DNA from 3 places in the Streptomyces sp. NBC_01288 genome. Region 1 is predicted to be linked to each of the others. Evidence: riboswitches for the same ligand, from Rfam matches in the RefSeq annotation. Region 1 holds a riboswitch; each other region holds the start of a gene.

Region 1 (10,158 bases):
TCCCCGCGGGTCCACCTTCCCGGGCTGCCACTCCAGGTGGCCGATCACCGACCGTTCCGACCAGCCGTGGTGGCGGCAGATCGACGCGCAGACCTTCTCGATGGTCGCCAACTGGGCCTCGGGCCACGGGTCCTCGCCGTCGCCGAGGTTCTCGCACTCGAAGCCGTAGAAGTGCCGGTTGCCGTCGGTGTTGGCCTCGTTGTCGTGCGGCAGCGCCTTCTCGGCGATCACCGCGCGCAGGACGTCGTCGTCGCCGAGGCCGGCATGGTTGGCGCGGCCGTAGCCGACCAGGTGGAGGTGGCCGTCCTTGGTGATGACGCCGTGGCAGAGCGGGCCGGGGAGGTCCGGGCGGCCGTCGCGGCACAGTGCCACCGTCTGCGCGCTGCCCTTGGTGACCGTGTGGTGGATCATCACGCCGTGGACGGGTCCCCACGGGCCCTTGTGGTTGCGGTTGTGGTGCTCCCAGTCGCCGACCTCGACGACGGTGACGCCCTCCGCCTTCAGGCCGGCCAGGAAACCGCCCGCGGACATGGGTGAGGCCATGAACGCCTCCTTCGTGCTGTGCGACGGCCGCTGTGCAAGGCCGTCTCGTATCGCTGCTTGTACCGAAAAAGCGCGGTACAGACGACTTCTTCGTACGGTGTGCGAGTCGATCCGGACACCGGCCGACCCGGCAGCAACTCGAACAACATTCGACGTAAACAGCCCCTGTGCCCAGCAGTTGAAGATCCAGTCCCGCTCTTTCGGGTAATACCATCAGCACGCTCCGTGAGGAAGGCTGGTGCGCGAGAACGATGCCCGGCGCACAGGTGCCGGGCGAATGGGGAGGGCATTTCTCTATGTCGGTAGGCGAAGAGGTCCGCGCGGAGCAGAACAAGCCGCAGCAGAGTCTTGGTACGGCGGCTGCGCGGAACCTGGCCACGACCACGAAGTCCGCGCCGCAGATGCAGGAGATCAGCTCGCGCTGGCTGCTGCGCACGCTGCCGTGGGTGAACGTGCAGGGTGGCACATACCGGGTGAACCGACGGCTGAGCTACTCCGTTGGCGACGGCCGGGTGACATTCGTGAAGACCGGCGACCGCGTCGAGGTCATCCCCGCGGAGCTCGGCGAGCTGCCCGCGCTGCGGGACTACGAGGACGAGGAGGTGCTCTCGGAGCTGGCGACCCGTTGCCGGCAGCGTGAGTACGCCCCGGGGGAGGCGATCGCGTCGTTCGGCGGCCAGGCCGACGAGGTGTACCTGCTGGCGCACGGCAGGGTGGAGAAGGTCGGCACGGGCCCGTACGGCGACGACACGGTCCTCGGGGTCCTCGCCGACGGCGCCTACTTCGGCGACCAGGCGCTGCTCGACCCGGAGGCCATCTGGGAGTACACGGCCCGCGCGGACACCGCCTGCACGGTGCTGATCCTGGCCCGCGGAGACGTCGAGCAGGTCGCGGAGCGGTCCGAGACCCTGCGGGACCACCTCACGCAGCTGCGCGCGATCCCCGAGCAGCGCACCAACAAGTACGGCGAGAAGTCCATCGACCTCGCGTCGGGCCACTCCGGCGAGCCGGACATCCCGCACACGTTCGTCGACTACGACGCCCGGCCGCGCGAGTACGAACTGAGCGTCGCCCAGACCGTCCTGCGCATCCACTCGCGCGTGGCCGACCTCTACAACCAGCCGATGAACCAGACGGAGCAGCAACTCCGGCTCACCGTCGAGGCGTTGAAGGAACGCCAGGAGCACGAACTCATCAACAACCGCGAGTTCGGCCTGCTCAACAACTGCGAGTACGACCAGCGGCTCCAGCCCCACGACGGCGTGCCCAGCCCGGACGACCTGGACGAGCTGCTCAGCAGGCGGCGCGGCACCAGGATGCTCCTCGCCCACCCGCGCGCGATCTCCGCGTTCGGCCGCGAGCTGAACAAGCGCGGACTGGTCCCGGAGTCCATCGACGTCGGCGGCAACCGCATCCCGACCTGGCGCGGCGTGCCGATCTACCCGTGCAACAAGATCCCGGTCAGCGACCGGCGGACCACCTCGATCATCGCCCTGCGTACCGGCGAGGCCGACCAGGGCGTCATCGGCCTCCAGCAGGCCGGCATCCCGGACGAGATCGAGCCGAGCCTCTCGGTGCGCTTCATGGGCATCAACGAACAGGCGATCATCAAATATCTGGTGACGGCCTACTACTCGGCGGCGGTCCTCGTGCCCGACGCCCTCGGCGTCCTGGAGAACGTCGAGATCGGCCGCTGGAGGTGACGTTTCAGCAGCTGGACGCGGTGTTCCCGCCCGGAAGGGCGGGTACACCCCGGTCTGACGCGACCGGCCGCAGCGGAAGCGTCACCGTCCGCGGACTCTCCGAGGGGGACCCCATGGCCGAGTTCGGGACGGAGACGAAACAGCCCGCCGACGGGAGCCCGACACCTGACGGGACCCGGCCGCTCGACGGGACACCGCCGACACCTTCGACACTGCCGGCACCGCCGTCCGACGGGCACGAGGCGGCCGCGATCCTGGAGGGGGCCAGGACGTCCGTCGACCCCGAACTGCGCGCGGCGATCGACTCGTTGCCCGGCTCGATGCGCCGGATCGCGCTCTACCACTTCGGGTGGGAGCACGCGGACGGCACACCGGCGGCGGGCAACGCCGGCAAGGCGATCCGCCCCGCCCTCGTCCTGGCCGCCGCCACCGCACTCGGCGGCGAGCGGGCCCGGGCGAGCGCACTGCGGGCCGCGGCGGCGGTGGAACTGGTCCACAACTTCACGTTGCTGCACGACGACGTGATGGACCGGGACACCACCCGCCGGCACCGGCCCACCGCGTGGACCGTGTTCGGCGACGCCGACGCGATCCTCGCCGGGGACGCCCTCCAGGCGCTGGCCCTGCGGCTGCTCGCCGTGGACCCGCACCCGGCGTCCTCGGCCGCCGCGGCCCGGCTCGCGGACTGCGTCGTCGAACTGTGCGAGGGCCAGCACGCGGACACGGCCATGGAGAAGCGGGCCCCCGGCGAGGTCACCCTCGACGAGGTGCTCGTCATGGCCGAGGCCAAGACCGGCGCGCTGCTCGGCTGCGCCTGCGCGGTGGGCGCGCTGTACGCGGGGGCGTCCGCCGAGGACGTCGAGGCGCTGGACGCGTTCGGCCGGCAGGCCGGGCTCGCCTTCCAGCTGATCGACGACGTCATCGGGATATGGGGCGACCCCGGCCGCACCGGCAAACCGGCCGGCGCCGACCTCGCGGTCCGCAAGAAGTCCCTGCCCGTGGTCGCCGCCCTCACCTCGGGCACACCGGCGGCCGTGGAACTCGCGGAACTGTACGGAATGCCGTACGAGGAAGGGGAGTTGGAGCGCACCGCGCTCGCCGTCGAGCGGGCGGGGGGCCGGGACTGGGCGCAGGACCAGGCGGCCGACCGGATGGCGCGGGCCGTGCAGGAGCTGGCCCGGGCGATCCCGGACCCGCGGGACGCGGGCGGTCTGCTCGCGCTGGCCGAGTTCGTGACCCGGCGCAGCAGTTGATGACTCCGGAGCCTTCCGGAACCGCGCGGACCTGACCCCGCACGGCCACCGGAGGCCCCGGACCGGCGGGTCCCGCGCATCCCCACGGTGCGCGGGGCCCGCCTTCGTTCACCGAAACCCGGATAGGCTCAACACCCGTACAGAATAAGACTGTTGAGACGTTGGGGTGGGCGGAACATGGGCGTGGCGATACGGGCGGCGGGCGAGGGTGACAGAGAGCTGGTCGTCCGGCTGCTGGACGAGGCCTTCCAGGACGATCCGGTCAGCGGCTGGGTCTTTCCCGACGCCGAGTACCGCCGTACGACCCACCACAGGCTGATGGCCTCCTTCACCGACGCGGTGTTCGCCGACGGCCGGATCGACCTCGCCGAGGACGGCGCGGCGTGCGCGCTGTGGCTGTCGGTGCCGGCCGAGGCGCATCCGGAGAACGGCGAGGACGAGGCCGTACAGCTACGGGAGTTGGTCGATCCCGACAACGAGCGGGTCGAGACGATAGCCCGGCTGATGGCGGAGTCCCATCCGGCCGGCCGGGCCCACGAGTACCTGTGGATGATCGCCGTTGCACCGGGCCGCCAGGGCGACGGCCTCGGCGCCGCGCTCATCCGGCACGTCCTGGACCGCTGCGACCGCGAGGGCCTGCCCGCGTACCTGGAGGCGAGCAGCGAGCGCAGCACCAAGCTGTACGAGCGCCTCGGCTACACCTTCACCGACCACACCCTCGACCTCCCGGACGGCCCGAGCATGTACCCGATGTGGCGCGAGCCGAAGCCGTAGCGAGGGCAGACGCAGGGGCCGTAGCGTGGGCTTATGCCGGAACAGGAACTCACCACCACCCCCATCCTCCACATGACCGAGCGCGCCCTGTGGGACGCGGCCCGCGAGCGCGGGAGCTACGAGTGGTCGACCCGTGGCCGCACCCTCCAGGAGGAGGGCTTCATCCACTGCTCGACCCGTACCCAACTCCCGCGCGTGGCGGCCTTTTTGTACGGTTCCTACGACGGCCCCGACGAGCTGGTGGTCCTGGTCGTGGACCCGGCACGGCTCGACGCACCGCTGAAGTACGAGGCGCCGGAGCCGGGTGGGGAGGAGTTCCCGCATGTGTACGGGGCGATTCCGGTGGGCGCGGTGGTGGATGTGGAGGTGTGGACGGCGTGAGCCGGTTATGGCGCCGGGCCCTGGTCGCATGGGCGGTCGTGGTGGCCGTCGGGGGCGGGCTCACGCTGTGGCTGCAGGACTCCGGCGCGTCGCACCCGCCCGGCGAGACGCGTACGCCGCTGTCGCGGCAGGACGGGGAGAGTGCCTGTCCCATGCCGACGGACTCGCGGCGCGACGACCATCGAGTGCTCGTCGTCTGCGTCAGGGGCGGTTAGGGAGCCCGCCGGTCTCCGCGTCTCGGCCTGTCAGGCAGTACGTGCCGCCCGCCGGGTCCCGCATCACGGTCCAGTGCCTGCCTTGGGAGACGACGGTCGCGCCGAGGTGCTCGTGCAGTACGACGGCCTCGTCGATGTCCGCGCAGGCCAGGTCCAGATGGGCGGACGCGGGGCGTTCCTCGCCGAGGCGTTGGAGCAGGATGCGGATCGGCTGGCCGGGCGGGGGCTTGAGCACATGGAACTCGGGCAGCGCGCCCGACAGTGAGGCCCAGTCGGGCAACAGGGCGCTCCAGAAGGCGACTTCGGCGTCGTAGGAGCCGGGGCCGATGTCGAGGGACACCTGGTCGAGGCGGGTGCCGGCCACGACGGGCGGCCGTACGGACTCGCCGTGCCAGGGGCCGGCGCAGAACAACTCCCCCGCGGGGGACCGGAGTACGGCCCAGCCGTCGTGCTCGGCGACGGTCTCCGCGCCGAGCCGCAGCGCGGACTCCACGAACGCCGGTACGTCCTCGACGGAGAAGTCGAGATGAGCGCCGCCGAGGCCGGAGTCCACGCCCTGGATCTTCACGCAGGCGTCGGTGCGGTCGGACAGCAGGGTGACGAACTCGCCCTCGTCACCCCGGAGTTCGGACAGCCGGGTGTCCGTGACGGCCGTCCAGAAGTCGCGGGCGGCGCCGAGGCGGTCGTGCGGGCGGTCGACGAAGGCGTAGGTCCAGCGGATGCTCGTAGCGCTCATGGCGTGATCGTAGGCGCGGGGCAGGGAGCCGCCCGCGTGTTTTTCGGCCGCCGGTCGGTCCTCGCTCCGTCAGTCCTCACTCCGCTGCATGAACCGCAGCATGTTCCCGGCCGGGTCGCGGAACGCGCAGTCGCGGACGCCGTACGGCTGGTCCGTCGGTTCCTGGACCACCTCGGCGCCGGACTCCTGGACCCTGGCGTAGAGGGCGTCGCAGTCGGCGGTGGTGAAGTTGACCCCGCGCAGGGTGCCCTTGGCGAGTAGTTCGGCCATGGCCTGCTTGTCGGCGGGGGAGGCGTCCGGGTTCGCGGCCGGCGGCTCCAGGACGATCTCCACGTCAGGCTGCAACGGCGACCCCACGGTCACCCACCGCATGCCCTCGAAACCGACGTCGTTACGGATTTCCAGCTCCAGGACGTCGCAGTAGAAGGCGAGCGCCTTGTCGTGGTCGTCGACGGCGATGAAGCACTGGCGGAGTTTCAGGTCCATGGACGACAGGCTAGGGGCGGAGCGGCGGTCCCGCCCGGTTCGGCCGGGTAAAGGTGCGGGCCACGCAGGACGGGATCACCGTGCCCGCCTCGTGGGAACGGGCGCGGTAGGCGCTGGGCGTCTCACCGACCAGCTCGGTGAAACGGGAGCTGAACGAACCGAGCGACGTACAGCCGACGGCCATGCACACCTCGGTCACGCTCAGGTCCCCGCGCCGCAGCAACGCCTTCGCGCGCTCTATCCGCCGGGTCATGAGATAGCTGTACGGCGTCTCCCCGTACGCGGCGCGGAAGCTGCGCTGGAAGTGGCCCGGGGACATCAGCGCGGTGCGGGCGATCGAGGCCATGTCGAGCGGTTCGGCGTACTCGCGGTTCATGCGGTCGCGGGCCTGGCGCAGCCGTACGAGGTCGTCGCGGTTCACGTCGTCCAGGATGGCACGGGGCCGCTTTCACCGGGCCGGGAACAGCGGGTCTCTTGCGGGCTGTGTGCGGACCGCGGGGAGCGGCCGCCCGCGGTGCCGCCCGCTGCCCGGGACCGCCGCGGCGCACAGTCCGGCTCCGCCCTCAGGCGGCCTCCGATCACCATGCCGTGTCTGCCGTCTGCCGTTACAGTGGTGCCCGGCCGCGACTGGCGAGGGTGGACAACCACCGGGAAGCGGCCGTTCCTTCACGTGAGCGTCGACCGCCTGGGCGCCTCCGTCAGTGATCTTCAGCTGAGGAGGCCATGACGTGGAACTGCGTTACGGAATCAACCCGCAGCAGCAGCCCGCCGATGCGACACCGGTGCGGCCCGGCCGGTGGCCGGTTCGGGTGGTGCGGGGAAGCCCGTCGTACATCAACATGTTGGACGCGCTGAACGGCTGGCAGCTGGTGTACGAGGCGAGCCGGGTCCTGAATCGGCCGGCGGCCGCTTCCTTCAAGCATGTCTCACCCGCCGGTGCCGCCGTGGCCGGGGCCGTCGATGACGTGACAGCGGAGCTCCACGGCGTTCAGCAGCACGATGTAGGCCCCCTGACCAGCGCGTATCTGCGCGCACGCGATGCCGATCCGAAGTCCTCCTACGGAGACTTCGCCGCCGTCTCGCACCCGGTCGACGCGGAACTTGCCGCATCGCTGGCCCGCGTGGTCTGCGACGGCGTCATCGCGCCGGGCTATGCGCCGGGCACCGTGGGAACGCTCGCCAAGAAGAAGAACGGCCGCTTCCTCGTCATGGAAGCGGACCCGGCCTTTGTGCCGCCGGAGCGTGAGACGCGCGAGGTCTTCGGCCTGCGCCTGGCCCAGCAACGGGACGAAGTGCCGCTCGCCGCCACGCTGTTGGAGAACGTCGTGTGCGGTGCGCTGCCCACGACGGCCGCGGAGGATCTTCTGCTCGGCCTGGTGGTGCTGCGTCACACCCAGTCCAACTCGGTGTGCTACCTGCGGGACGGGATGACGCTGGGCATCGGCGCGGGACAGCAGTCCCGCGTCGACTGCACGCGGCTTGCCGGCGCGAAGGCCGACACCTGGTGGTTGCGCCGCCATCCGGCGGTTCGCGCCCTCGCCTTCCGGCCGGACATCCGGCGCCAGGACCGGATCAACTGGCAGATCCGCTCCGTCGAGGGTGACCTCACGCCGGACGAGAGCACCCGCCTCTCCCGTGCGCTGTCACAACCGAGGGAAGCGCTGACCGGCAGCTCGCGCGCCGAGTGGACGGCCCGTCTGAAGGGCGTCGCGTTCGTCTCCGACGGGGCTTTGCCGTTCCGCGACAACGTCGACCACGCACAGCGGCACGGTGTCCGCTACATCGCCGAGCCGGGCGGATCGATCCGCTCCGCCGAGGTCGAGGACGCATGCCGCGAGCATCGGATCACCCTCGTACGCACCGGCCTCAGGCTGTTCCACCACTGAGGAACCAGGCCCTGCGACGGCGCTCGCGGGGCGCCGCGTCAGAAAAGCGCCGCCTCCCTCCCGACCGACACCAGAAAGCGCGGCCGCATGCTCTCCCTCCACGACCTGCTGTCCGCAAACTCCTATCCGGGCCGCGGGGTTCTGTGCGCCCGCACCCACTCCGGAGCGGTTCTGGGTGGTTACTTCCTCACCGGCCGCAGCCCTGCCTCGCGCGACCGCGCCCTGCGACTGATCGACGGTGAGCTCGTGGTCGGCCCCCTCACCATGGGGAGACACGATCCGCTGCGCCACTACGCCGCCGCCACGGCCACCGGCGGCTGGCTGGTTCTGGGCAATGGTGAGCAGGTGTCCCAGGCCGCGGAACGACTCCGTGCGGGAGCCGCGCCCACCGAAGCGCTCAGCGGCTTCGCGTACGAACCGGACCCGCCGATCCGGACGTCCCGGATCACCGCGCTGATCAGCCGCGACGGCGGACGCACCACCGTTTTCGGAGCCGCCCGGCCCAGTCGCGCCGCACGTCCGACCAGCAACGTGATGACCCTCGCCGTACAGGATCTGGAACCCGGCGAGGCGGTCCTGCTGACCACCTACGACTCCGATGGCGAACGGGTCTCGGTCGCCGCTCCCTTCACCGAGGCCGCTGTCGGCGCCAGGAACGGTGAGGAACTGCTGGACGAGATCTGGTCCGGGCTCGACGAACGGTTCCGGATCGCCGCCGCCGTCGTCGATCCTGCCCGGGGACCGGGCTCTGCGATCCAGCGTTCCGTTTGAGCTGCGACGCTTGTAGCGCACCATCACGGTTCGAGAGCCCCGCCGGTCATCGCGCACACGGCCTCCGGCGTTGGCGTAGAACGACGAAGGGGCTCCGCCGGTGAACCGGCCGAGCCCCTTCCCCAAACCCGCTGACCTGCGCCCGCCGACCTGCGATGGTGCACCGATCGCCGGTCGGTCGGGTCGGGCCGACTGGGTGTCAGGCCTTCTTGGTCTCCCAGAAGATCTTGTCGATCTGGGCGATGTAGTCGAGCGCCTTCTGGCCCGTCGCCGGGTCGGTGGACGCCTTGGCGGCCGAGAGGGCCTTCAGGGTGTCGTTGACCAGCTGGTGCAGCTCCGGGTACTTCTCGAAGTGCGGGGGCTTGAAGTAGTCGCTCCAGAGCACCGAGACGTGGTGCTTCGCGAGCTCGGCGCGCTGCTCCTTGATGACGATGGCGCGCGCCTGGAAGTGCGGGTCGTCGTTGGCGGCCATCTTGTCCTGCACGGCCTTCACCGACTCCGCCTCGATGCGGGCCTGGGCCGGGTCGTACACACCGCAGGGCAGGTCGCAGTGCGCGCTGACCTTCACCTTGGGGGCAAACAGGCGGGAAAGCATGGAGCGTTCCTTCCTCGTGATCGTCTTCTCAGGTGGGACATTACTCCCTGGAGAAGCTGATTTCGCGAGTGCCCCCATGGGCTTAGGACAAAAGTCCAGGGTCGGACTCAGACTGGTGGAGGATAGGACCGGGGAGGTGCCGGGGATGCCGGAGCTGTCGCAGGAGACCGAGCGCGGGAGGGCCGCACTGCCCTTCGGGACGGCCGAGGTGACCGGGCCGTCCATGGTGCCGACGCTGCTGCACGGGGATCTGCTCGTGGTGCAGTACGGGGCGCGGATCAGGCCCGGCGACATCGTCGTGCTGAGGCATCCGTTCCAGCAGGACCTGCTGGTCGTGAAGCGGGCCGCGGAGCGGCGGGACGGCGGGTGGTGGGTGCTCGGGGACAACGCGTTCGCCGGTGGGGACAGTACCGATTACGGCGCCGTGCCGGAGGATCTGGTGCTGGGCAGGGTGCGTTTCCGGTACCGGCCGCCGAAGTCCGGTCAGCGGTCGCCGCTCGCGCTCGTCCGCTGGGCGCTCTCGGCCGCCAGGCCCGTGTTTCCCGACCGGTCGGCCTCCAGGCGCTTCCGGGCCCGGTAGGCGGCGACGTTGGCGCGGGTCGCGCAACGGTCCGAGCAGTAGCGCCGGGAGCGGTTCGTCGAGGTGTCCAGGTAGGCGTTGCGGCACGGCGCCGCCTCGCACAGGCCCAGGCGGTCGACGCCGTACTCGGTGAGATGGAAGGCCAGGCCCATGGCCGCGATCGCCGCGTAGCCGGCCGTCGCGTTCGACGGGTGGTCCGCGAGGTGCATGTGCCACAGCGGACGGCCGTCGTCGT
Region 2 (10,158 bases), 2.8 Mb from region 1:
GCGGCGTCGGCTTGTCGATCGGCTGGGCAACGACGATCGCGCGCACGGGCGGCAGGTTGTGGCCGGGCCCGATGCGGATGCCCCCGGCGGTTGGGTGCACGAGGCGTTGGCGCGGTTGTCGTCGGGCGACCAGGAGGTGTTGAGGCTTACGGCGTGGGAGGAACTGGGTGTGGAGGAGGTTGCCGTGGTTCTGGGGTGTGGGGTGCGGGCTGCGGCGATGCGGTTGCATCGGGCACGGCGGCGGTTGAGAGCGGAGATCGATCGGCTCGCGGTGCTTGGAGGGGCGGGGCGATGACCGTTGAGAGTGCCGCGATGTGTTGTTGGTTGGCTGCGGGTGCGTCGTGGCTGGTCGCGCAGTTCCCCGCGCCCCTTTGGGGTGCTGCAACTAGCCCGTTGAAGGATCAATGCCATGGGTGACGAACTCGAACTCCTGCGTAGCGCCAACCCGTTCACGAGCGATGGGCCCCTCTATGGCGACGGGCCGCTCGATCATCACGCGGAGCGCGGGCTCAACAGGCTGCTGTACGAACGGCGTTCACAGCGTCGGCGGCTGCTCTGGAGCCTTGCGGCCACCGCTGCCGTTGCCGCGACCGTACTCACCCTCGTGCTGGGTGGGCCGAGCAGTACCCCGGCGGTGGCTGCTCCCCGCGCCCTGGTCGTGCAGGCGCACTCCACGCCCGTATCGCTGAAGCAGCTCGCCGCCCTCGCCGTGGCGACCGCGGCCGACGGAACTCCCGTTCTGCGCAGGGGAACTCACGTGCAGTCGTGGAGTCTCGGCATGTCCGACGACAAGCCGCCGGTCACCATCCCCGAGGAACGCATCGTGCGCTGGAACGCGGACGCCAGTCACACGGAACGTGTCGTCGAGGACGGGCATGTCCTCAAGGAGACGACGTTTCCGCCGAGTTGGAGCGATGTCCCGCCCGATGCCCGGCCCCCGCACGACGTGGCCGGACTGCGGGCGTACCTCCGGGAGACGGCGTACAGCAAGGCGCCGTTGACCACCCCCGAACTCCTGTCGGCCGTGGGGGAGCTGCTTGACGAGTGGACGCTCGGGGCGCGTGAGTCTGCCGCGTTGGCGCGACTGCTCGCGGGGGCGGACGGGCTGCGGCCGGTGGGGGAGGTGACCGACCGGCTCGGGCGGCACGGGCAGGCGTACGTCTATCAGCAGCCCGCCACCCGCCTGATGCTGATCATGGACCCGGCCACCGGCGCCGTTCTCGGAATGGAGAGCACCTTCACGAAGGACCAGCCCGAGTACGGCGTCAAGGCCGGGGACGTCATGGACTACAGCGCGTGGACGCGCTGATCACACCCCGAGCTGCCGGGCCGCGGCGGTCACCGTCTGTTCCAGGAGCGTGGCGATCGTCATCGGGCCGACGCCGCCCGGCACCGGCGTGATCAACGAGGCGCGTTCGGCGGCGGATTCGAAGTCGACGTCACCGATGTTGCCCGCGTTGTAGCCGGCGTCGATGACGACCGCGCCGGGCTTGATGTCCTCGCCGCGGATCAGCCGGGGGCGGCCCACGGCGGCGACCACGATGTCCGCCTCGCGGACCACCGCCGACAGGTCCCGGGTGCGGGAGTGGCAGTAGGTGACGGTCGCGTCGCGGGCCAGGAGCAGCATCCCGGCCGGCTTGCCGAGGATCGCGCTGCGGCCGACGACGACGGCCCGCTTGCCGGACGGGTCGACGCCGTACTCGTCGAGCAGCCGCATGATGCCGCCGGGCGTGCAGGACACGAAGCCCGGCAGGCCGAAGCTCATCGACGCGAACGACGCGAAGGTGACGCCGTCCACGTCCTTCTCCGCCGCGATCGCCTCGAACGCGGCCCGCTCGTCGATGTGTTCACCCATCGGGTGCTGGAGCAGGATGCCGTGCACGGTGGGGTCGGCGGAGAGGGCGTCGAGGGTGCCGACCAGTTCGGCGGTGGTCGTGGTGGCTGGCAGTTCCACGTGCCGGGACTCGATACCGGCCTTGCGGCTGCGGTTCTGCTTCATCCGGACGTAGGTGACGGAGGCCGGGTCCGCGCCGACCAGAACCGTCGCCAGACAGGGCGCCGTACCGGTGCGCTCCGTGAGGTCGGCGGCCTTCTTCGCGGTGTCCTCGACGATGCGCCGGGCGAGCGCGGTGCCGTCCATGAGCCGTGCCTGAGACATGATCCACTCCTGAGCTGGTTGACCAATCGCCCAGGCGCACGGCATCGACTCCGCGTGGGCCGCTCCACGGTGGTGCTCCACCTCAGCGCCAGTCACGACCCACGAACAGCGTAACCGACGGGTCCACGGCCGTCAGGGCCCGCTCACCGACGCCGGACGTGCCGGGTCCGACCAGCCGGTGGTGTGGGGAGCGGGCGGGACCGTGCCGCTCGCAGCATCGACCCCAGCAGCGCGGCGGACGCCCGCAGGCCCGCTGCGGAAACCGGTGCTCGGCGTCGCGTCGCAGCGGACCGCGCGGGTGCTGTTGTCGCCGAGAAGGTCCAGGTCAGGCGGGTGTCGATGTGGACCTTCGGCACCAGCCGCGCTAGCCGTCCCATGCCTGGATCATGGTCTGCCGGGTGATCTTGCCGTCCTCCAGCAGGAGCATCGACTCGGCGAGGACCCGGGCCCCGTCCGGGTACTGACAGGACTCGCTGTAGGCGACCCGGTCCCCCTGTACGACGCACTCCTCCAGCTTGTGGGTCATGTCGCGGCTGTAGACGTCGGCGAGCATCGCGCCGATCTCGTCCCGGCCGTGCAGGACCTTGGGGTGGCTGGGCTGGGTCTGGTGGTCGACGACGTGGATCTCGGCGTCGTCCGCGTAGAGCGACAGCAGTGTCGCCGTCGTGTGGTCTTCGATGCCCCGGCGCAGCGCTTCGGTGTCGAAGCCGGGGCGTGCCGCGGTGCCCATGGTGACCTCCTCGGAGGGCCGCGGCCCGAACAGGAGCGAGCCGCGGCGGGCCTCTCCTACGAGAATCCTCCGTCGCGCCGGTGTCGGCAAACCGGGCGGCGCGCTCCGCCTGACGGGTGAGGGGTGCCCGGTGCCCGTGACCGCGCGGGGACCGGCCGCGTTGCTGAGGGCATGATCTCAACACGACGTATTGCCGCCGCCGTTGGTCTCGCCGTCGGGGTCACCGGCCTCGTCGCGCCGATGGCGAACGCCGCCGACGCGCCCGCCTTCAAGGACGGCAAGGTCAGCCCGGTCGCCCTGCTGGACTCGCTCGCGGTGAGTGAGATCCCCGCCGAGCACCAGGCGGAGATCCCGAAGGTCGCCAGTCAGCTTCAGGGCATGAACCACCTGAACGACCTCCAGCAGTTGCACCAGGTCACTGACATGACCGCGCCGGTCACGGGACTCCTCCCCAGCATCGAGCCGTGAGCCCGCGGTACTGATCCCGCGGAGCACGCAGGCCCTGAGGGCCGTCCGGAAGCGGGCGGCCCTCAGCCGTTTTGCGAAGTCAGCCCGCCGTCGCCAGGAACTGCGTCGCCGCCAGCTCCGCGTAGAGCGGGTCGGCGGTCACCAGTTCCCGGTGCGTGCCCACCGCGCGGACCCGGCCCGCGTCCATGACCACGATCCGGTCGGCCATCGTCACCGTGGACAGCCGGTGCGCCACGACCAGGACCGTCGTCGTACGGGCCACATCGGCGACGGTGTCGCGCAGGGCCGCCTCGTTCACCGCGTCGAGCTGCGAGGTCGCCTCGTCGAGGAGGAGCAGGCGGGGGTGGCGCAGCAGGGCGCGGGCGATGGCCACACGCTGGCGTTCGCCGCCCGAGAGGCGGGTGCCCCGGTGGCCGACCAGGGTGTCGATGCCCTTCGGGAGGCGGGCGATGAGGCCGTCGAGGCGGGTCGTCTTCAGGACGCGGGTGACGGCGTCGTCGTCCGCGTCCGGGTTGCCGAGCACCAGGTTGTCGCGCAGGGAACCCGACAGGACCGGGGCGTCCTGCTCCACATAGCCGATGGCGGACCGGAGTCGGGACAGTTCCCACCCGGCGAGGTCCCGGCCGTCGAGGGTGATCGCGCCGGACTCGGGGTCGTAGAAACGCTCGATGAGGGAGAACACCGTGGTCTTGCCCGCGCCGGACGGGCCGACGAACGCCGTCATGCCCTGGGCCGGTACCTCGAAGGTCACGCCGTGGTGGACGTAGGGGAGGTCGTCGGCGTAGCGGAAGCGGACGTCGTCGAAGGCGAGGGCCGCGGGTTCGGCGCCGGGGGAGGGCAACTGGGCGGGCGGGGACGGGGGTTCGGCGGGGAGGTGCAGCGCCTCCTGGATGCGGGAGAGGGCCGCGGTGCCCGTCTGGTACTGCGTGATCGCGCCGACGACCTGCTGGATCGGCTGCATGAGATAGAAGACGTAGAGGAGGAAGGCGACCAGCGTGCCGATGTCGATCGCACCCGTCGCCACGCGTGCTCCGCCCACCGCGAGGACGGTGATGAAGGCGACCTGCATCGACAGTGCTGCCGTATTGCCCGCGGCGGCGCTCCACTTGGCGGCCCGCACACTCTGCCGCCACGACTCCTCGGCCGCCGCGTGCAGGGTGCGTTCCTCGCGCTCCTCGGCGCCGGACGCCTTCACCGTGCGCAGCGCGCCCAGGATCCGCTCCAGCGAGGCGCCCATCACGCCGACCGCGTCCTGTGCCTGCCGGCTGGCCCGGTTGATGCGCGGCAGGATCAGGGTGAGCACGGTGCCCGCGCCCGCGATCACGGCGAGGGTGACGCCCAGCAGAACCGGGTCAACCAGGCCCATCATGACGACAGTTGCGACGAGCGTGAGCCCTCCGGTGCCGAGCCCGACGAGTGAGTCCGTGGTGACCTCGCGCAGCAGGGTCGTGTCCGAGGTGATGCGCGCCATCAGGTCGCCGGGCTCGCTGCGGTCCACGGCGGAGATCCGCAACCGCAGCAGATACGACGACAGGGTGCGCCGCGCACCGAGCACCACCGACTCCGCGGTACGCCGCAGAACGTATGAACCCAGCGCGCCCAGAGCCGCGTTGGCGACCACCAGCGCCGACATCGCGAGCAGCGCCCCGGTGATCGTCCGGTCGTGCGAGAGGTCGTCGATGAGCCCCCGCGCCACCAGCGGCAACAGCAACCCGGTGCCCCCGGTGACCAACGAGAGCAGCGCGCCCGCCAACAGGGCCCAGCGGTGCGGCCGTACGTAGTCGAGGAGCAACCGCCAGGCCGGCGGACCGCTCTGAGTCCCTGCGATGCTCACGGCGCTCCTCGGGAGTCGGTCGGAACATTCAGGCTACGTCGGCCGCCATTGATCCCGGTGAGGGGCAGGACGCATGGCCGGGACGTCAGCGTGCCCTTACCGATCAGTCACGCGTAGGGTCGGAGGCAGGGACAACGGCGACGAAAGGGTTCAGGACCATGGCGCAGGAAGTACGCGGCGTGATCGCACCGGGCAAGAACGAGCCGGTCCGGGTCGAGACGATCGTCGTACCCGACCCCGGACCCGGTGAGGCCGTGGTGAAGGTACAGGCCTGCGGGGTCTGTCACACCGACCTGCACTACAAACAGGGCGGCATCAGCGACGACTACCCCTTCCTGCTCGGCCACGAGGCCTCCGGCATCGTCGAGTCGGTCGGCGAGGGCGTCACCGATGTGGCCCCCGGCGACTTCGTGATCCTCAACTGGCGTGCCGTGTGCGGGAATTGCCGCGCCTGTCTGCGTGGCCGCCCCTGGTACTGCTTCAACACCCACAACGCCAAGCAGAAGATGACCCTCGCCTCGACCGGCCAGGAACTCTCTCCGGCCCTGGGCATCGGAGCCTTCGCCGACAAGACGCTGGTCGCCGCCGGACAGTGCACCAAGGTCGATCCGGCCGTCTCTCCCGCGGTCGCCGGGCTGTTGGGCTGTGGCGTGATGGCCGGCATCGGCGCGGCCATCAACACCGGCAACGTCGGGCGCGGTGACACGGTCGCGGTCATCGGTTGCGGTGGTGTCGGTGACGCGGCGATCGCCGGTTCCCGGCTCGCCGGCGCGGCGCGGATCATCGCCGTGGACATCGACGACCGGAAGCTGGAGAAGGCCCGCTCCATGGGGGCCACGCACACCGTCAACTCCAAGGCCAATGACCCTGTCGAGGCCATCCGCGAACTCACCGGTGGCTTCGGCGCCGACGTCGTCATCGAGGCGGTCGGCCGCCCGGAGACGTACAAACAGGCCTTCTACGCCCGCGACTTGGCGGGCACGGTCGTCCTCGTCGGTGTCCCGACCCCGGAGATGAAGCTCGAACTCCCGTTGCTGGACGTCTTCGGGCGTGGTGGTTCGCTCAAGTCGTCGTGGTACGGCGACTGTCTGCCCTCCCGGGACTTCCCGATGCTCATCGATCTGCATCAGCAAGGGCGCCTGGATCTGGCCGCGTTCGTCACGGAGACGATCCAGCTCGACGAGGTGGAGAAGGCGTTCGAGCGGATGCACGGCGGCGATGTGCTGCGTTCGGTGGTGGAGCTGTGATGGGCGCTCGCATCGAACACCTCGTCACCTCCGGGCAGTTCAGCCTCGACGGCGGTACCTGGGACGTCGACAACAACGTGTGGATCGTGGGCGACGACCACGAGGTCGTCGTCATCGACGCCGCCCATGACGCCGACGCCATCCTCGCCGCGATCGGCGACCGCAGGCTGACCGCCATCATCTGCACCCACGCCCACAACGACCACATCGACGCGGCGCCCGAACTCGCCGACCGCACCGGCGCCACGATCTGGCTGCACCCCGACGACCTGCCCCTGTGGAAGCAGACCCACCCCGACCGCGACCCCGACGCCCATCTCGCCGACGGCCAGGTGATCGAGGCCGCGGGCGCCGACCTGAAGGTGCTGCACACGCCGGGGCACGCGCCCGGCGCGGTGTGCCTGTACGACCCCGGGCTCGGCACGGTCTTCACCGGCGACACGCTCTTCCACGGCGGACCGGGCGCCACGGGACGGTCGTACTCCCACTTCCCGACGATCATCGACTCCATCCGCGACCGGCTGCTCACCCTCCCGGCCGAGACGAAGGTGCTCACCGGGCACGGCGACTCGACGACCGTTGGGGCGGAGTCCGCGCACCTGGAGGAGTGGATCGCGCGGGGGCACTGAGAGACACCCGCCAAATCCCGACAGAAGGTGTCCGGTTTCTCCTGCACGATCGACATGACAGCGAGTCGAACGAGCACGGGAGGCCGGACATGCCGGGTCCACTGGAAGGCAAGGTCGCGCTGGTCGCGGGAGCGACGCGCGGAGCGGGACGCGGGATCGCCGTGGAACTGGGCGCGGCCGGCGCCACGGTCTACGTGAGCGGTCGCAGCACCCGCGCGCAGCGCTCCGAGTACGACCGGCCCGAGACCGTCGAGGACACCGCCGACCTCGTCACCGCGGCCGGCGGCCAGGGCATCGCCGCACCCACCGACCACCTGGAGCCCTCGGCCGTACGGGCCCTCGTCGACCGCATCGACGACGAACAGGGCCGCCTCGACCTCCTCGTCAACGACATCTGGGGCGGCGAGCACCTCTTCGCCTGGGACACCCCCGTCTGGGAACACGACCTCGACAAGGGTCTACGACTCCTCCGGCTGGCGGTCGAGACGCACGCGATCACCAGCCACCACGCGCTGCCCCTGCTGCTGCGCCGACCCGGCGGCCTGGTCGTCGAGATGACCGACGGGACCGCCGAGTACAACCGCGACACCTACCGCGTCTCCTTCTTCTACGACCTCGCCAAGTCGTCCGTCCTGCGCATGGCCTTCGCCCTCGGTCACGAACTCGGTCGACGCGGCGCCACCGCCGTCGCGTTGACTCCGGGCTGGCTGCGCTCGGAGATCATGCTCGACCAGTTCGGCGTGCGCGAGGACAACTGGCGCGACGCCCTGGAACGCGTCCCCCACTTCGCCATCTCGGAGACCCCGCGCTACGTCGGCCGCGCCGTCGCCGCCCTCGCCGCCGACCCCGAAGTGGCCCGCTGGAACGGGCAGTCGCTGTCCAGCGGCGGACTCGCCCCCGTGTACGGCTTCACGGACCTCGACGGCAGCCGCCCCGACGCGTGGCGGTACCTGGTCGAGGTGCAGGACGTGGGGAAAGCGGCGGACGTGACCGGATACCGCTGACGTACGAGGTCACTCCTGGGTCGTCAGCCAGCGGCCCGAGTGGCCGGGCGGGAGCGCCAGGTCTTCGCGTACGGCCGCGTAGTAGCCCTCGCGGCCCGCTCACTGACGGTCCATCAACTCCCGCCACGCGTCCGGGGCGTGGGTCTCCGTGCGCATGAACCGCTCCATCTCCATCACCGCGCTGACCCACGTCCGGGCCTCCTCCTCCACCACCTCCGGACTTCCCAGCAGGATCAGCGCCTCACCGGAGGGATCGCGGCCCACGGTCGCCTCGGCCAGCAGCGGTTCCGCCTCCGTCAGGCTCAGCGGATGGGGGTGCGGGTCGTTGCCGAGATGGGACGCGACCCGGTAGGCCAGGGTCACGGACCTCTTCAGCGTCCGGGCGTACTCGGCGTACACCTCCAGCCGCCGCTCCTCCCAACGGGCCGCCCGCTCACGGCGGAACCTCGCCCGATCGCCCCGCACGATCGCCACATACGAGCCGAGGGCGCCGATCACGACGCCGATGAGCGCGGGCAGTTGCTGTAGGAACGCGTGCATGTCCGCACGCTATCTGCCGAGTTGATCGCTCCGGCAGTACGTTCGGGACCATGACCGACACAACGCGCTTCGAGGGGTACGGAGTTCTCGTCACCGGTGCGGCCCGCGGCATCGGCGCGGCCGTCTCCCGGCGGCTCGCTGAGGAGGGGGCGCGGGTTCTGGTGACCGATGTCGATCTGCCCGAGGCGGAGAGGACGGCGGCGGCGCTGCGTGAACTCGGCCTGGCGACCGAGGCGTTCGGCTGCGATGTGGGGGACCGGGAGGCGGTGGAGCGGGCCGTCGCCCGGGCCGTCGAGTCCTTCGGGGCGCTCGACGTCCTGGTCAACAGCGCCGCGCACTGCACGCCCGACCTCCCGCTCTTCGAGGACGAGCCCGACGACGAGTGGGCGAGCGACCTCGACATCACGCTGACGGGGACGTACCGCTGCTGCCGCGCCGCCCTCCCGTACCTGGTCGCCTCGGGGCGCGGGGCGATCGTCAACATCGGTTCCGTGAACGGCAGTCAGGACTTCGGCAACCACGCCTACAGCGCGGCCAAGGCCGGACTCACCTCGCTGACCCGCACCCTCGCCGGGCACGCCGGCCGGCGGGGCGTGCGGGTCAATCTGGTGATGCCTGGCACGGTACGGACCTCGGCGTGGGAGGGCCGGGACGCCGAACTGGACGCGGTGAGGGGCCTGTATCCGCTCGGCCGGGTCGGCGAGCCCGAGGACATCGCCGCGGCAGTCGCGTTCCTCGCCTCGCGGGACGCCTCCTGGATCACCGGCACCACCCTCGCGGTCGACGGAGGGCTCACCGCGGTCAACTCCGGTTTCCTACAGGCCCTTTCAGAGCGCGGGGCCAAGGGGGAGTGAGGCAAGCGCCGCCAGTACCCGGTCCGTATCGGCCTCGGACGTACGCCAGTTGCTGAACGCGGCACGCAGCGCGGGTGTCCCGTCGTAGACCGTCGGCGTCAGGAACGCCTCGCCGGTGGCGGCCACGGCTTCCGCGACGGCGGCCACCCGCTCCTGCGTGGGGTTCTCGGCCAGGGTGAAGCAGACGACGTTCAGCCGGACCGGCGCCGACAGTCGCAGGCCCGGGAGCGCGGCGATGCCCTCCCCGAGACGCTGGGCGAGGGCGACGTTGCGCTCGACGATCTCGCGGTGCCCGGCGCGGCCGTAGGCCATGAGGGAGAACCAGGCGGGGAGGGCGCGCAGCCGGCGGGAGTTCTCGGGGGTGAGGTGGAGGAAGTCGGGGTCGCCGGTCGGCGGGCCGAGGTACGGGGACGCGTTGTGGAAGACCCTGGTCTGGAGGTCGCGGCGGCGGGTGAACTGGACGGCCGCGTCGTAGGGCACGTTGAGCCACTTGTGGAGGTCGACGCAGACCGAGTCGGCCGCGTCGAGGCCGTCGACGAGGTGGGCGTACGCGGGGGAGAGAGCGGCGAAGCCGCCGAACGCGGCGTCCACGTGCAGCCAGAAGTCGTGTCGTTCCTTGAGGGCGGCGATCGCGCGCAGGTCGTCGAAGTCGACGGTGTTCACCGTGCCGGCGTTCGCGACGACGATCGCCGGG
Region 3 (10,158 bases), 520 kb from region 1:
CGGAACTGCGTGTCCTGGGGGCCGACGTCCACACCGTCGCCTTCGACGCACTCGACCCCGATTCCCACGAGACCGTGCTCGGCAAGGTCTTCGCGGAGGGCGACGTCGACATGGTCCTGCTCGCCTTCGGCATCCTCGGCGACCAGGCGCGGGACGAGCGCGAACCGGCCGCCGCGGTGCGGGTCGCGCGGACCAACTACATCGGTGCCGTCTCGGCCGGCCTGGTCAGCGCGCGGGCGCTTCAGACCCAGGAGCACGGCTCCCTGGTGGTGCTCTCCTCGGTCGCCGGCGAACGGGCCCGCCGCGCGGACTTCATCTACGGCTCCAGCAAGGCCGGCCTGGACACGTTCACCCAGGGGCTGGGCGACGCGCTGCACGGCACGGGCGTGCACGTCATGGTCGTACGCCCGGGGTTCGTACGGTCGAAGAAGACGGCCGGTCCGGAGAAGGCGCCCTTCGCGACGACTCCGGAAGCCGTCGCCACGGCCATCGAACTGGGCCTGCGCCGAGGCTCGGAGGCCGTCTGGGTGCCCGGGACGCTGCGCGTGGTGATGTCGGCGCTGCGGCACACGCCGCGGGCGCTGTTCCGGCGACTGACGGTCTGACCCCGCGCGCCCAGGTCGTGTCCGGCCCAGTGGCTGTCGTGTCCGGCCTAGTGGCTGGGGATCGTGCCGCGTTCGGTGTGGGCCGCCTGGGGCGGTACGACGGCTCCTCCGAAGGCGAACTCGCGGAGCTTGCGCCAGACGCCGTCGGGGCCCTGCTCGTAGAGCGCGAAGGCGGTGCACGACCACTCCGCGCGGTAGTCGGCGAGCGCTTCGAAGGCGCGGTCCATCAGCTCGTCGTCGATGCCGTGCGCCACGGTGACGTGCGGGTGGTACGGGAAGTGCAGGTCGCGTGCCACGGGCCCGGAGGCGTCGCGGATCTGCTTCTGGAGCCAGGTGCAGGCGGAAGCGCCCTCGACGACCTGGACGTAGACGACCGGGGACAGCGGCCGGAAGGTCCCGGTGCCGGACAGACGCATCGGGAACGGGCGCCCGGCGGCGGCGACATCGACCAGGTGTGCCTCGATCGCGGGCAGTTGCGAGGCGTCCACCTCGGTCGGCGGCACCAGCGTGACGTGCGTGGGAATGCCGTGAGCCGCGGCGTCGCCGAAGCCCGCGCGCCGCTCCTGGAGCAGGCTGCCGTGAGGCTCCGGGACCGCGATCGACACACCGATCGTTACGGTCCCCACGTCGTCTCCTGTCGTCCTGTCGGTGGTCCTGATGGCGGTCTTCATAGTGAGCGGGGGCGGCCACGCGCGCGGCCACCCGGCTATCGACTGTACGGCCACACCTGAGTTGTGGGCAGGCGCAACCGTAGTGATGTGCAGCGCTCTGTCCAGTGGTACGTCAGTCGGTACTACGGTGCGGTCGCACGCCTCAGTGCTTGGCGGGCAGGAAGCCGACCCGGTCGTACGTCTGGGCGAGGGTCTCGGCCGCGACGGCTCGCGCCTTCTCCGCGCCCTTGGCCAGGATCGAGTCGAGCGTCTCCGGGTCGTCCAGATATTGCTCGGTGCGCTCCCTGAAGGGCGTCACGAACTCGACCATGACCTCGGCCAGGTCCGTCTTGAGCGCACCGTAGCCCTTGCCCTCGTACCTCTGCTCCAGTTCCGGGATTCCGGTGCCGGTGAGGGTCGAGTAGATGGTGAGCAGGTTGCTGACGCCCGGCTTGTGCTCCGCGTCGTAGCGGATCACGGTGTCCGTGTCGGTGACCGCGCTCTTGACCTTCTTGGCGGTCGCCTTCGGGTCGTCGAGGAGGTTGATGAGGCCCTTCGGAGTCGACGCCGACTTGCTCATCTTGATCGACGGGTCCTGAAGGTCGTAGATCTTCGCCGTCTCCTTGAGGATGTACGGCTTCGGGATCGTGAAGGTCTCGCCGAAGCGGCCGTTGAAGCGCTCGGCGAGGTCGCGGGTCAGCTCGATGTGCTGGCGCTGGTCCTCGCCGACCGGCACCTCGTGCGCCTGGTACAGCAGGATGTCGGCGACCTGGAGGATCGGGTACGTGAACAGGCCGACGCTGGCACGGTCGGCTCCCTGCTTGGCGGACTTGTCCTTGAACTGGGTCATGCGGGCCGCCTCACCGAAGCCGGTCAGGCAGTTCATGACCCAGGCGAGCTGGGCGTGCTCGGGGACATGGCTCTGGACGAAGAGCGTGCAGCGCTCCGGGTCGAGCCCGGCGGCCAGCAGCTGTGCGGTGGCGAGCCGGGTGTTGGCGCGCAGGTCCGCCGGGTCCTGCGGGACCGTGATCGCGTGCAGGTCGACGACCATGTAGAACGCGTCGTGGGACTCCTGGAGGGCCACCCACTGGCGGACGGCGCCGAGGTAGTTGCCGAGGTGGAACGAGCCTGCGGTGGGCTGGATTCCGGAGAGCACGCGGGGTCGGTCTGAGGCCATGTTCACCATTCTCTCAGGTCTTGGGGGCCGGTCAGAAACAGGCCCGGAGCCGGGTTCGGAACTCGTTCGGAACCCGTTCGGAAGAGATGCGACACGGGTGGGAACCGATCCGGCTCGGGCGGTGTACCAAATGTGTGGAGACGCGGGAGGGGGGCCGCATCGTCGATGAGGCAGCGGTGATCGCACGCGTACGCGCCGGAGAGCCGGAGGCGTACGCGGAGTTGGTGCGGGCCCACACGGGCATCGCACTCAGGGCGGCCGCGGCACTCGGGGCGGGAGCGGACGCGGAGGACGTGGTGCAGCAGGCCTTCGTCAAGGCGTACTGCGCGCTGGGCAGGTTCCGGGACGGCGCGGCGTTCAAGCCGTGGCTGCTGTCGATCGTCGCCAATGAGACGAGGAACACAGTGCGTACGGCGGCGCGTCAGCGCACGCTCGCCGGCCGGGAGGCGGCGTTCGCGGAGGCCGAGCCGCTGATACCGGAATCGGCGGACCCTGCGGTCGCCACGCTGGAGACGGAGCGCCGCGCGGCCCTGCTCACCGCCCTGGAGCAGCTGAGCGAGGAGCACCGCCTGGTCGTGACCTACCGCTATCTCCTGGAGATGGACGAACCGGAGACGGCCCAGGCCCTGGGCTGGCCGCGCGGCACGGTGAAGTCCCGGCTGAACCGCGCGTTGCGGAAACTCGGGCGGTTGCTGCCGGATTTCCGACCTCGGGAAGGGGGTGATGAGTGTGAGTGACGGACGGGAGTCGTACGACGGTGAGGGCGCCGGTGCCGGTGAGGGCTCCGGACGTCGGCGGGCGGGGCGCGATGGGCACGCGGGTGCCTCCCGGTTGCCCGCGGAGCTGCGGGCGTTGGGGCGCTCGCTGGACGCGCGGGGCGGTGGTGGAGGCGAGGGCGAGGCCGCCGGGTCCGAGACGATGGTCGAGCGGGTGCTGGCGCAGATACTGGCCGAGCAGATCCCGGTCCCCGTGCCTGTGCCCGGGCCGACCGGAGTCCGGGCGCGGATGCAGGCGGTCCGGCGCTGGATGCGGCTGCGGCGGCGGGCGCTGGTGGCGGCCCTGTGCGGTGTGCTGACGGTGCTCGTGCTCACGCCTCCGGTGCGGGCGGCGGTCTTCGACTGGTTCGGCTTCGGCGGAGTCGAGGTGCGGTACGACCCGTCGGCGGTGCCCTCGGCCGGGGCCGAGGTGCCGGGGTGCGGGCGGTCGGTGACGCTGGCGCAGGCCGGTCGGCGCGCGGGGTTCGAGCCGGTGGTGCCGGACGCGCTGGGTGTGCCGGACGCGGTGACGGTGACCGGTGAGCCGCGGGGGCGCTTTCTGGTGAGCCTGTGCTGGCGGGAGGGCGGGCACACGGTCCGGGTCGACGAGTATCCGGCGCGGCTGGACATCGGTTTCGCCAAGACGGTGCGCGAGCCGCCGGAGTGGCTGTCGCTGGACGGGACCGTCCCTCCGGAGGGCATACAGGACCCGGCGCTGTGGTTCGCGCGACCGCATCTGCTGAGCTTCTGGCTGGTGGACGCGGACGGGGACCGCTATACGCGGGAGGAGCGGACGGCGAGGCCGACGCTGTTGTGGACCCATGCGGTGAGGGGGGTTCCGGGCGGGGATCTGACGTTCCGTCTGGAGGGCGTGGGATCGAAGCGGCGGGCCTTGGAGATCGCGCGGTCGCTCGACGGGCGGGGGTAGGACGCGTTGAGCGACGGGTGTGGGTGGCGCAAGTCGTGTGAGGGGTGCGAGCAGTTCAAGCAGTGCGGGCGGAGTGGGAACCTCGGCGGGTCGAGCGGTGTACCAGAAGTGACAGGCGGCTCGCGGGCGGGCCGTACGGGGATCGGCTGGTTGGGGGTTCGGATGTCCGGAGGCGGAAGTACGGGCGGGGCAGGCGGGGTCAGGGTCACGGGCAGGCCCGGGAGGCGTTCGGGCGGGGTTCGTGAACTGACTGCACTGAGCGGGGCGTTGGCGATGACGCTGGCCCTGATGGTGTGGGGTGCGTCGGACGCTGCGGCGGGTGGACCCACGAGCGTGCTCGTGACCTCGCCGGCAAGCGGGCAGGCCAAAGCGCTGTACTACTCGGACGAACAGTACGGAAAACTCCAGCAGTTGCTCGGACCGGAGGGTAAGGGCACCCGCGACAAGCCGCCCGAGGCCGATCTGGCCCACGCCCGGCAGATCAACGTCACCTGGCTGGCGCACGACATATCACCCTGGCGGATCGACCGGGTCTTTCCGGTCGAGTCCCGACCGCAGGCGGTCTGGATCCACACGGCGGCCGACGCGTCGGAGAACACGAACCTGAACGGCTATTGGCACCGGGCGGGGCAGCCCGCCCAACTGCGCGCCCTCTTGAAGAAGTTGGGCGTGATGGGCAAGGGCACCGGTGATGGCTACTCCGGCATCTTCCCGGCGCCGTGGCAGTCGACCGAGCCCGCCACCGCCGCGCCTGACACCGACACGGGGACGGGGACGGGGACCACCACGGTGCAGGTCTCCCTGCCGGACAAGGGGCACGGCACCGACTGGTGGTGGGCGATACCGGGTGCGGCGGCCGGAGCGGTACTGGCCCTGGTTCTGCGGCCGTTCGTCGCGCGGCTGCCGTTGGACCGGTGGCGGACGAGACGGCGGGAGCCGGGGCCCAGACAGGAGTTGCGGGACGTGTGAGGGGCGGAGGGGACGAGGAGAGATGGAGAGGGGGGACGGATGGAACGCGGGAGGGGACGGGCGACGGGGCGGGCGAGGTTGCGGGGCCTGTGTCTCGTGGCTGGGCCGGTGTTGACGGTTCTGGCCGGGTCTGCTCAGGCTCAGGCTGTCGGGACGGATCAGATGTGGACCGGAGTCGTGAATCAGGCGCAGACGCGAGCTCAGGACCCGCTGCGGGACATCCCGGATCTGGCGCTGGTCGTGGCCGGTGACTCGGGCCGGACGGAGACATGGCGTTCCGGGGAGTCGTCGTTCGCCCGCCTGTGGACGCTGTTGCGGCCGACGTACGCGGGGACGGAGCGGGTGTCGCAGGAGTGGGAGGCGGGCCGGTATCCGGCGGTGCGGATCACCGTGGTGTGGGGGCTGACCGGGGTCGGGGGGTGGCCTCGGACGAGTCGGGCTCCGGGTGGTGACGTGGCGGTGGAGCGGGAGGACCAGTTGTTCGTGGCCGCGGACGGCACACCGTGGGTGCGGACGGATCCGGCTCCGGAGGTGGCGGACGACGACATCCGCTGGCATCGGGCGCCGCGCGCGGTCTTCGCGCAGATGGAGCGGGCGGGGGTGCTCGGCTCAACCGGTACCGGCAGCACGGCAGTTGGGGGCGGAGCTGGATCGGAAGGGCTTGCCGGACCTGTCTGGTGGGCGGCCGCGGGGGTGGCTGTCGGAGTCGGCGGCACGCTGCTGATACGCCGCGCGGCGGCCCGGCGTGAGACCGGACCGCCGCGCGAGGAACCTCGACAGGAACTCATCGATCTGTGAGAGTCGCCGATCTTTGACAACTCAAGAGAGAGCGTGTGTCAGCTGTCAGCCGAGGTCGATCTCCGGGTACAGCGGGAAGCCGGCGACGAGGTCGGTGGCGCGGTGGGAGATCTCGTCCGCGATCTTCGGGTCGAGGATGTGCTTGGCCTTGGACGGCGCGCCCTTGCTGGTGGTGCCGGGCTCCGTGGTGGTGAGGACGCGGTCGATGAGACCGGCGACCTCGTCCATCTCGGCGGTGCCCAGGCCACGGGTGGTCAGGGCGGGCGTGCCGATGCGGATGCCGGAGGTGTACCAGGCGCCGTTGGGGTCGGCGGGGATGGCGTTGCGGTTGGTGACGATGCCCGAGTCGAGGAGGGCGGCCTCGGCCTGGCGGCCGGTGAGGCCGTAGGAGGAGGCGACGTCGATCAGGTTGAGGTGGTTGTCGGTGCCGCCGGTGACGAGGGTGGCGCCCCGGCGCATCAGACCGTCCGCCAGCGCACGGGAGTTGTCGACGATGCGCTGGGCGTAGTCCTGGAAGGAGGGCTGCCGGGCCTCGGCGAGGGCGACGGCCTTGGCGGCCATGACGTGCGGGAGCGGGCCGCCGAGGACCATCGGGCAGCCGCGGTCGACCTGGTCCTTGAGGGAGTCGTCGCACAGGACCATGCCGCCACGCGGCCCGCGCAGCGACTTGTGGGTGGTGGTGGTGACGATCTGGGCGTGCGGGACCGGGTCGAAGTCGCCGGTCAGCACCTTGCCCGCGACCAGGCCGGCGAAGTGCGCCATGTCGACCATCAGGGTCGCCCCGACCTCGTCGGCGATCTCGCGCATGATGCGGAAGTTCACCAGGCGCGGGTAGGCGGAGTAGCCGCCGACGATGATCAGCGGCTTGAACTCACGGGCGGAGGCGCGCAGGGCCTCGTAGTCGATGAGGCCGGTGACGGGGTCGGTGCCGTAGGAGCGCTGGTCGAACATCTTGCCGGAGATGTTGGGGCGGAAGCCGTGGGTGAGGTGGCCGCCGGCGTCCAGGGACATGCCGAGCATGCGCTGGTTGCCGAAGGCCTGGCGGAGTTCGGCCCAGTCGGCGTCGGAGAGGTCGTTGACCTGGCGGACGCCCGCCTTCGCGAGGGCCGGGACCTCGACGCGGTCGGCGAGGATCGACCAGAAGGCGACGAGGTTGGCGTCGATGCCGGAGTGCGGCTGGACGTAGGCGTGGCGGGCGCCGAAGAGTTCGCGGGCGTGCTCGGCGGCAAGGGACTCGACGGTGTCGACGTTGCGGCAGCCGGCGTAGAAGCGGCGGCCGATGGTGCCCTCGGCGTACTTGTCGCTGAACCAGTTGCCCATGGCCAGGAGGGCGGCCGGGGAGGCGTAGTTCTCGGAGGCGATCAGCTTGAGCATCTCGCGCTGGTCGGCGACTTCCTGGCCGATGGCGTCGGCGACGCGGGGCTCGACGGCACGGATCACGTCGAGGGCGGCGCGGAAGGCGGTGGACTCGTTGGAAAGGGGCGCGGAATTGTCGGGCATGGGGACCTCCGGACGTGGCGTTCGGCGTTCTCGGTACGGCCCAGGCGCACGGCACACATTCCAGCTCGGGCCGCTCCCCGATGGTCGGTCCCATCCCAGCGCGCCAGTCACGGCCCGCCGGTCAGCCTACCGGGCGGGCCGGACGGTGCGGCTCCCGCGTCCACCATGCGGGCGAGGATAGGAAAGGGGCACCCTCACCCCCGGGAGACGCCGTGACCAGTACGGAAGCCAGTAGCGAAGACAGTACGGAAGCCCTCGTCGCCGCCGGCGAGGCGCACACCCCGCACAACTACCACCCGCTGCCGGTGGTCGTCGCCACCGCCGACGGGGCGTGGATGACGGACGTGCGGGGGCGGCGGTATCTGGACCTGCTCGCCGGGTACTCGGCGCTGAACTTCGGGCACGGCAATCCGCGGTTGATCGCGGCGGCGAAGGCGCAGTTGGAGCGGGTGACGCTGACGTCGCGGGCGTTCCACCACGACCGGTTCGCCGCGTTCTGCGAGCAGTTGGCGGAGCTGTGCGGCATGGAGCTGGTGCTGCCGATGAACACGGGCGCGGAAGCGGTCGAGACCGCGGTGAAGACCGCGCGGAAGTGGGGGTACCGGGTCAAGGGCGTGCCCGAAGGAAGAGCGAAGATCGTGGTGGCGGGCAACAACTTCCACGGCCGTACGACGACGATCGTCAGCTTCTCGACCGACCCGGAGGCGCGGGCGGACTTCGGGCCGTACACGCCGGGCTTCGGGGTCGTGCCGTACGGGGATCTCACCGCGATGCGGACGGCGGTCAGTGAGAACACGGTGGCCGTGTTGCTGGAGCCGATCCAGGGGGAGGCGGGGGTGCTGGTGCCGCCGGCCGGATATCTGGCGGGGGTACGGGAGTTGACGCGGGAGCGGAACGTGCTCCTCATCGCCGACGAGATCCAGTCGGGGCTCGGGCGGACGGGGCGGACGTTCGCGTGTGAGCACGAGGGGGTGGTGCCCGACATGTATGTGCTCGGGAAGGCGCTGGGCGGTGGGGTGGTGCCGGTGTCGGCGGTGGTGTCGAGTGCGGAGGTGCTGGGCGTGTTCCGGCCCGGGGAGCACGGGTCGACGTTCGGCGGGAATCCGCTGGCGTGTGCGGTGGCACTGGAGGTGATCGCGATGCTGCGGTCGGGCGAGTACCAGGCGCGGGCCGCGGAGCTGGGGGAGCATCTGCACCGGGAATTGCGGCAGTTGACGGACACCGGGCGGGTGACGGCGGTGCGTGGGCGGGGGCTGTGGGCGGGGGTCGACATCACGCCGGCGGTCGGGACGGGCCGGGAGATCTCGGAGAGGTTGATGGACCGGGGCGTCCTCGTGAAGGACACTCACGGGTCGACGATCCGGATCGCGCCGCCGCTGATGATCAGCCGGGAGGATCTGGACTGGGGGCTGGCCCAACTCCGCGCGGTGCTGGGGGTCTAGGGCCGTTGCCGGTCCGGGGAATCTCCAGAGATCGGTGAGAGGGCCCACACGGGAGGCCCGTGGCGATCTCCCCTCCCCTAGAGTCACTTTGTGCTCTTTGGAATGGTGTGCGCGCTCGGCGCGGCGGTCTGCTTCGGTACGGCGACGGTGTTGCAGGCGGTCGCCGCGCGGGCGGCCACGACCGGTGGGGGCGGGGACGCGGCGCTGTTGCTGCGGGCGCTGCGTCAGTGGCGGTATCTGGCGGGGCTGGGGCTGGACTGTCTGGGGTTCGTGTTCCAGATCGTGGCGCTGCGGTCGCTGCCCATCTACGCGGTCGGGGCGGCGCTGGCGTCGAGCCTCGCGGTGACGGCCGTGGTGGCCGCCCGGCTGCTGGGAGTTCGGCTCAGCGGGGTGGAGTGGGCGGCCGTCGGCGTGGTGTGCGCGGGGCTGGCGATGCTGGGGCTGGCGTCCGGGGCGGAGGGGCACCGGGCCGGGTCCATGGCGTTGAAGTGGGCGATGTTGGGGACGTCGGTGGCGGTGCTGTTGCTCGGGCTGGTCGGGGGGCGACTGCCGGAGCGGGGGCGGGCGTTGACGCTGGGGCTGGGGGCGGGCTTCGGGTTCGGGGTGGTCGAGGTGGCGGTTCGGTTGATCGACTCGTTGAAGCCCTCGACGCTGGTCGGCAATCCGGCGACGTACGCACTGCTGGTCGGTGGGGGTGCGGCGTTCTTGTTGCTGACGACAGCGTTGCAGCGGGGGTCTGTGACGACGGCGACGGCGGGGTTGGTGATCGGGGAGACGCTCGGGCCGGCGGCGGTGGGGGTGGTGTGGCTCGGGGACCGTACGCGGGACGGGTTGGAGTGGCTGGCGGTGTTGGGGTTCCTGGTGGCGGTGGCGGGGGCGTTGGCGTTGGCGCGTTTTGGTGAGGCGCCGGCGGAAGCAGCCGACGAAGCTCCCGTGGAAACGGCGTAGGCCAGGCCGCACGAAAACGGCGGCCTAGGTCACGGCAACACCCTGCACAACGCCTCCACCGCCCCCGCCCACGCATGGTCCGGCGGTGTGCCGTAGCCCACGACCAGGGCGTCCAGCGGATCGACGAGGGCGTGTTCGTGGCGGTAGAAGGACAGGGCGTGGAGGGCGAGGCCCTGCCAGGCGGCGGCTTGGACCACGGACTGTTCGGTGCCGGGCGGGAGGCTGAGGACGGCGTGGAAGCCGGCCGCGATGCCGGTGACGTGGACGTCGGGGGCGCGCTGGGCGAGGGCCTCGACCAGGGTGTCGCGGCGGCGGCGGTAGCGCAGGCGGGCGGCGCGAACGTGGCGGTCGTAGGCGCCGGAGGTGATGAACTCGGCGAGGGTCAG

The links. A riboswitch is a leader RNA that binds a small molecule or an ion and turns the genes downstream of it on or off. The one in region 1 is predicted to bind ZMP and ZTP.
Region 2: another riboswitch for ZMP and ZTP. It lies ahead of OG194_RS03320 (bifunctional 5,10-methylenetetrahydrofolate dehydrogenase/5,10-methenyltetrahydrofolate cyclohydrolase); the one in region 1 lies ahead of OG194_RS15110 (phosphoribosylaminoimidazolecarboxamide formyltransferase).
Region 3: another riboswitch for ZMP and ZTP. It lies ahead of OG194_RS17585 (glycine hydroxymethyltransferase); the one in region 1 lies ahead of OG194_RS15110 (phosphoribosylaminoimidazolecarboxamide formyltransferase).

Annotation. Positions count from the first base shown of each region.
Region 1 is NZ_CP108427.1:3,510,195-3,520,352, reverse strand. Features, by position in the region: gene OG194_RS15150 (N-acetylmuramoyl-L-alanine amidase) at 1-543, opposite strand, end outside; gene OG194_RS15145 (family 2B encapsulin nanocompartment shell protein) at 840-2,246, shown strand; gene OG194_RS15140 (family 2 encapsulin nanocompartment cargo protein polyprenyl transferase) at 2,360-3,499, shown strand; gene OG194_RS15135 (GNAT family N-acetyltransferase) at 3,677-4,273, shown strand; gene OG194_RS15130 (DUF952 domain-containing protein) at 4,307-4,654, shown strand; gene OG194_RS15125 (VOC family protein) at 4,856-5,605, opposite strand; gene OG194_RS15120 (VOC family protein) at 5,675-6,091, opposite strand; gene OG194_RS15115 (helix-turn-helix transcriptional regulator) at 6,102-6,512, opposite strand; ZMP/ZTP riboswitch at 6,705-6,789, shown strand; gene OG194_RS15110 (phosphoribosylaminoimidazolecarboxamide formyltransferase) at 6,820-7,977, shown strand; gene OG194_RS15105 (IMP cyclohydrolase) at 8,065-8,748, shown strand; gene sodN (superoxide dismutase, Ni) at 8,948-9,343, opposite strand; gene sodX (nickel-type superoxide dismutase maturation protease) at 9,489-9,923, shown strand; gene OG194_RS15090 (CGNR zinc finger domain-containing protein) at 9,827-10,158, opposite strand, start outside.
Region 2 is NZ_CP108427.1:720,395-730,552, reverse strand. Features, by position in the region: gene OG194_RS03330 (RNA polymerase sigma factor) at 1-295, shown strand, start outside; gene OG194_RS03325 (CU044_5270 family protein) at 410-1,309, shown strand; gene OG194_RS03320 (bifunctional 5,10-methylenetetrahydrofolate dehydrogenase/5,10-methenyltetrahydrofolate cyclohydrolase) at 1,310-2,158, opposite strand; ZMP/ZTP riboswitch at 2,180-2,264, opposite strand; gene OG194_RS03315 (nuclear transport factor 2 family protein) at 2,523-2,888, opposite strand; gene OG194_RS03310 (hypothetical protein) at 3,060-3,356, shown strand; gene OG194_RS03305 (ABC transporter ATP-binding protein) at 3,436-5,190, opposite strand; gene OG194_RS03300 (S-(hydroxymethyl)mycothiol dehydrogenase) at 5,349-6,437, shown strand; gene OG194_RS03295 (MBL fold metallo-hydrolase) at 6,437-7,066, shown strand; gene OG194_RS03290 (SDR family oxidoreductase) at 7,156-8,070, shown strand; partial or broken gene OG194_RS03285 (hypothetical protein) at 8,080-8,610, opposite strand; gene OG194_RS03280 (SDR family NAD(P)-dependent oxidoreductase) at 8,661-9,464, shown strand; gene OG194_RS03275 (pyridoxal phosphate-dependent decarboxylase family protein) at 9,438-10,158, opposite strand, start outside.
Region 3 is NZ_CP108427.1:4,033,409-4,043,566, forward strand. Features, by position in the region: gene OG194_RS17550 (decaprenylphospho-beta-D-erythro-pentofuranosid-2-ulose 2-reductase) at 1-605, shown strand, start outside; gene OG194_RS17555 (2'-5' RNA ligase family protein) at 653-1,231, opposite strand; gene trpS (tryptophan--tRNA ligase) at 1,419-2,432, opposite strand; gene OG194_RS17565 (RNA polymerase sigma factor) at 2,609-3,169, shown strand; gene OG194_RS17570 (hypothetical protein) at 3,156-4,115, shown strand; gene OG194_RS17575 (hypothetical protein) at 4,389-5,084, shown strand; gene OG194_RS17580 (hypothetical protein) at 5,124-5,882, shown strand; gene OG194_RS17585 (glycine hydroxymethyltransferase) at 5,928-7,382, opposite strand; ZMP/ZTP riboswitch at 7,414-7,503, opposite strand; gene rocD (ornithine--oxo-acid transaminase) at 7,595-8,824, shown strand; gene OG194_RS17595 (hypothetical protein) at 8,927-9,772, shown strand; gene pdxR (MocR-like pyridoxine biosynthesis transcription factor PdxR) at 9,802-10,158, opposite strand, start outside.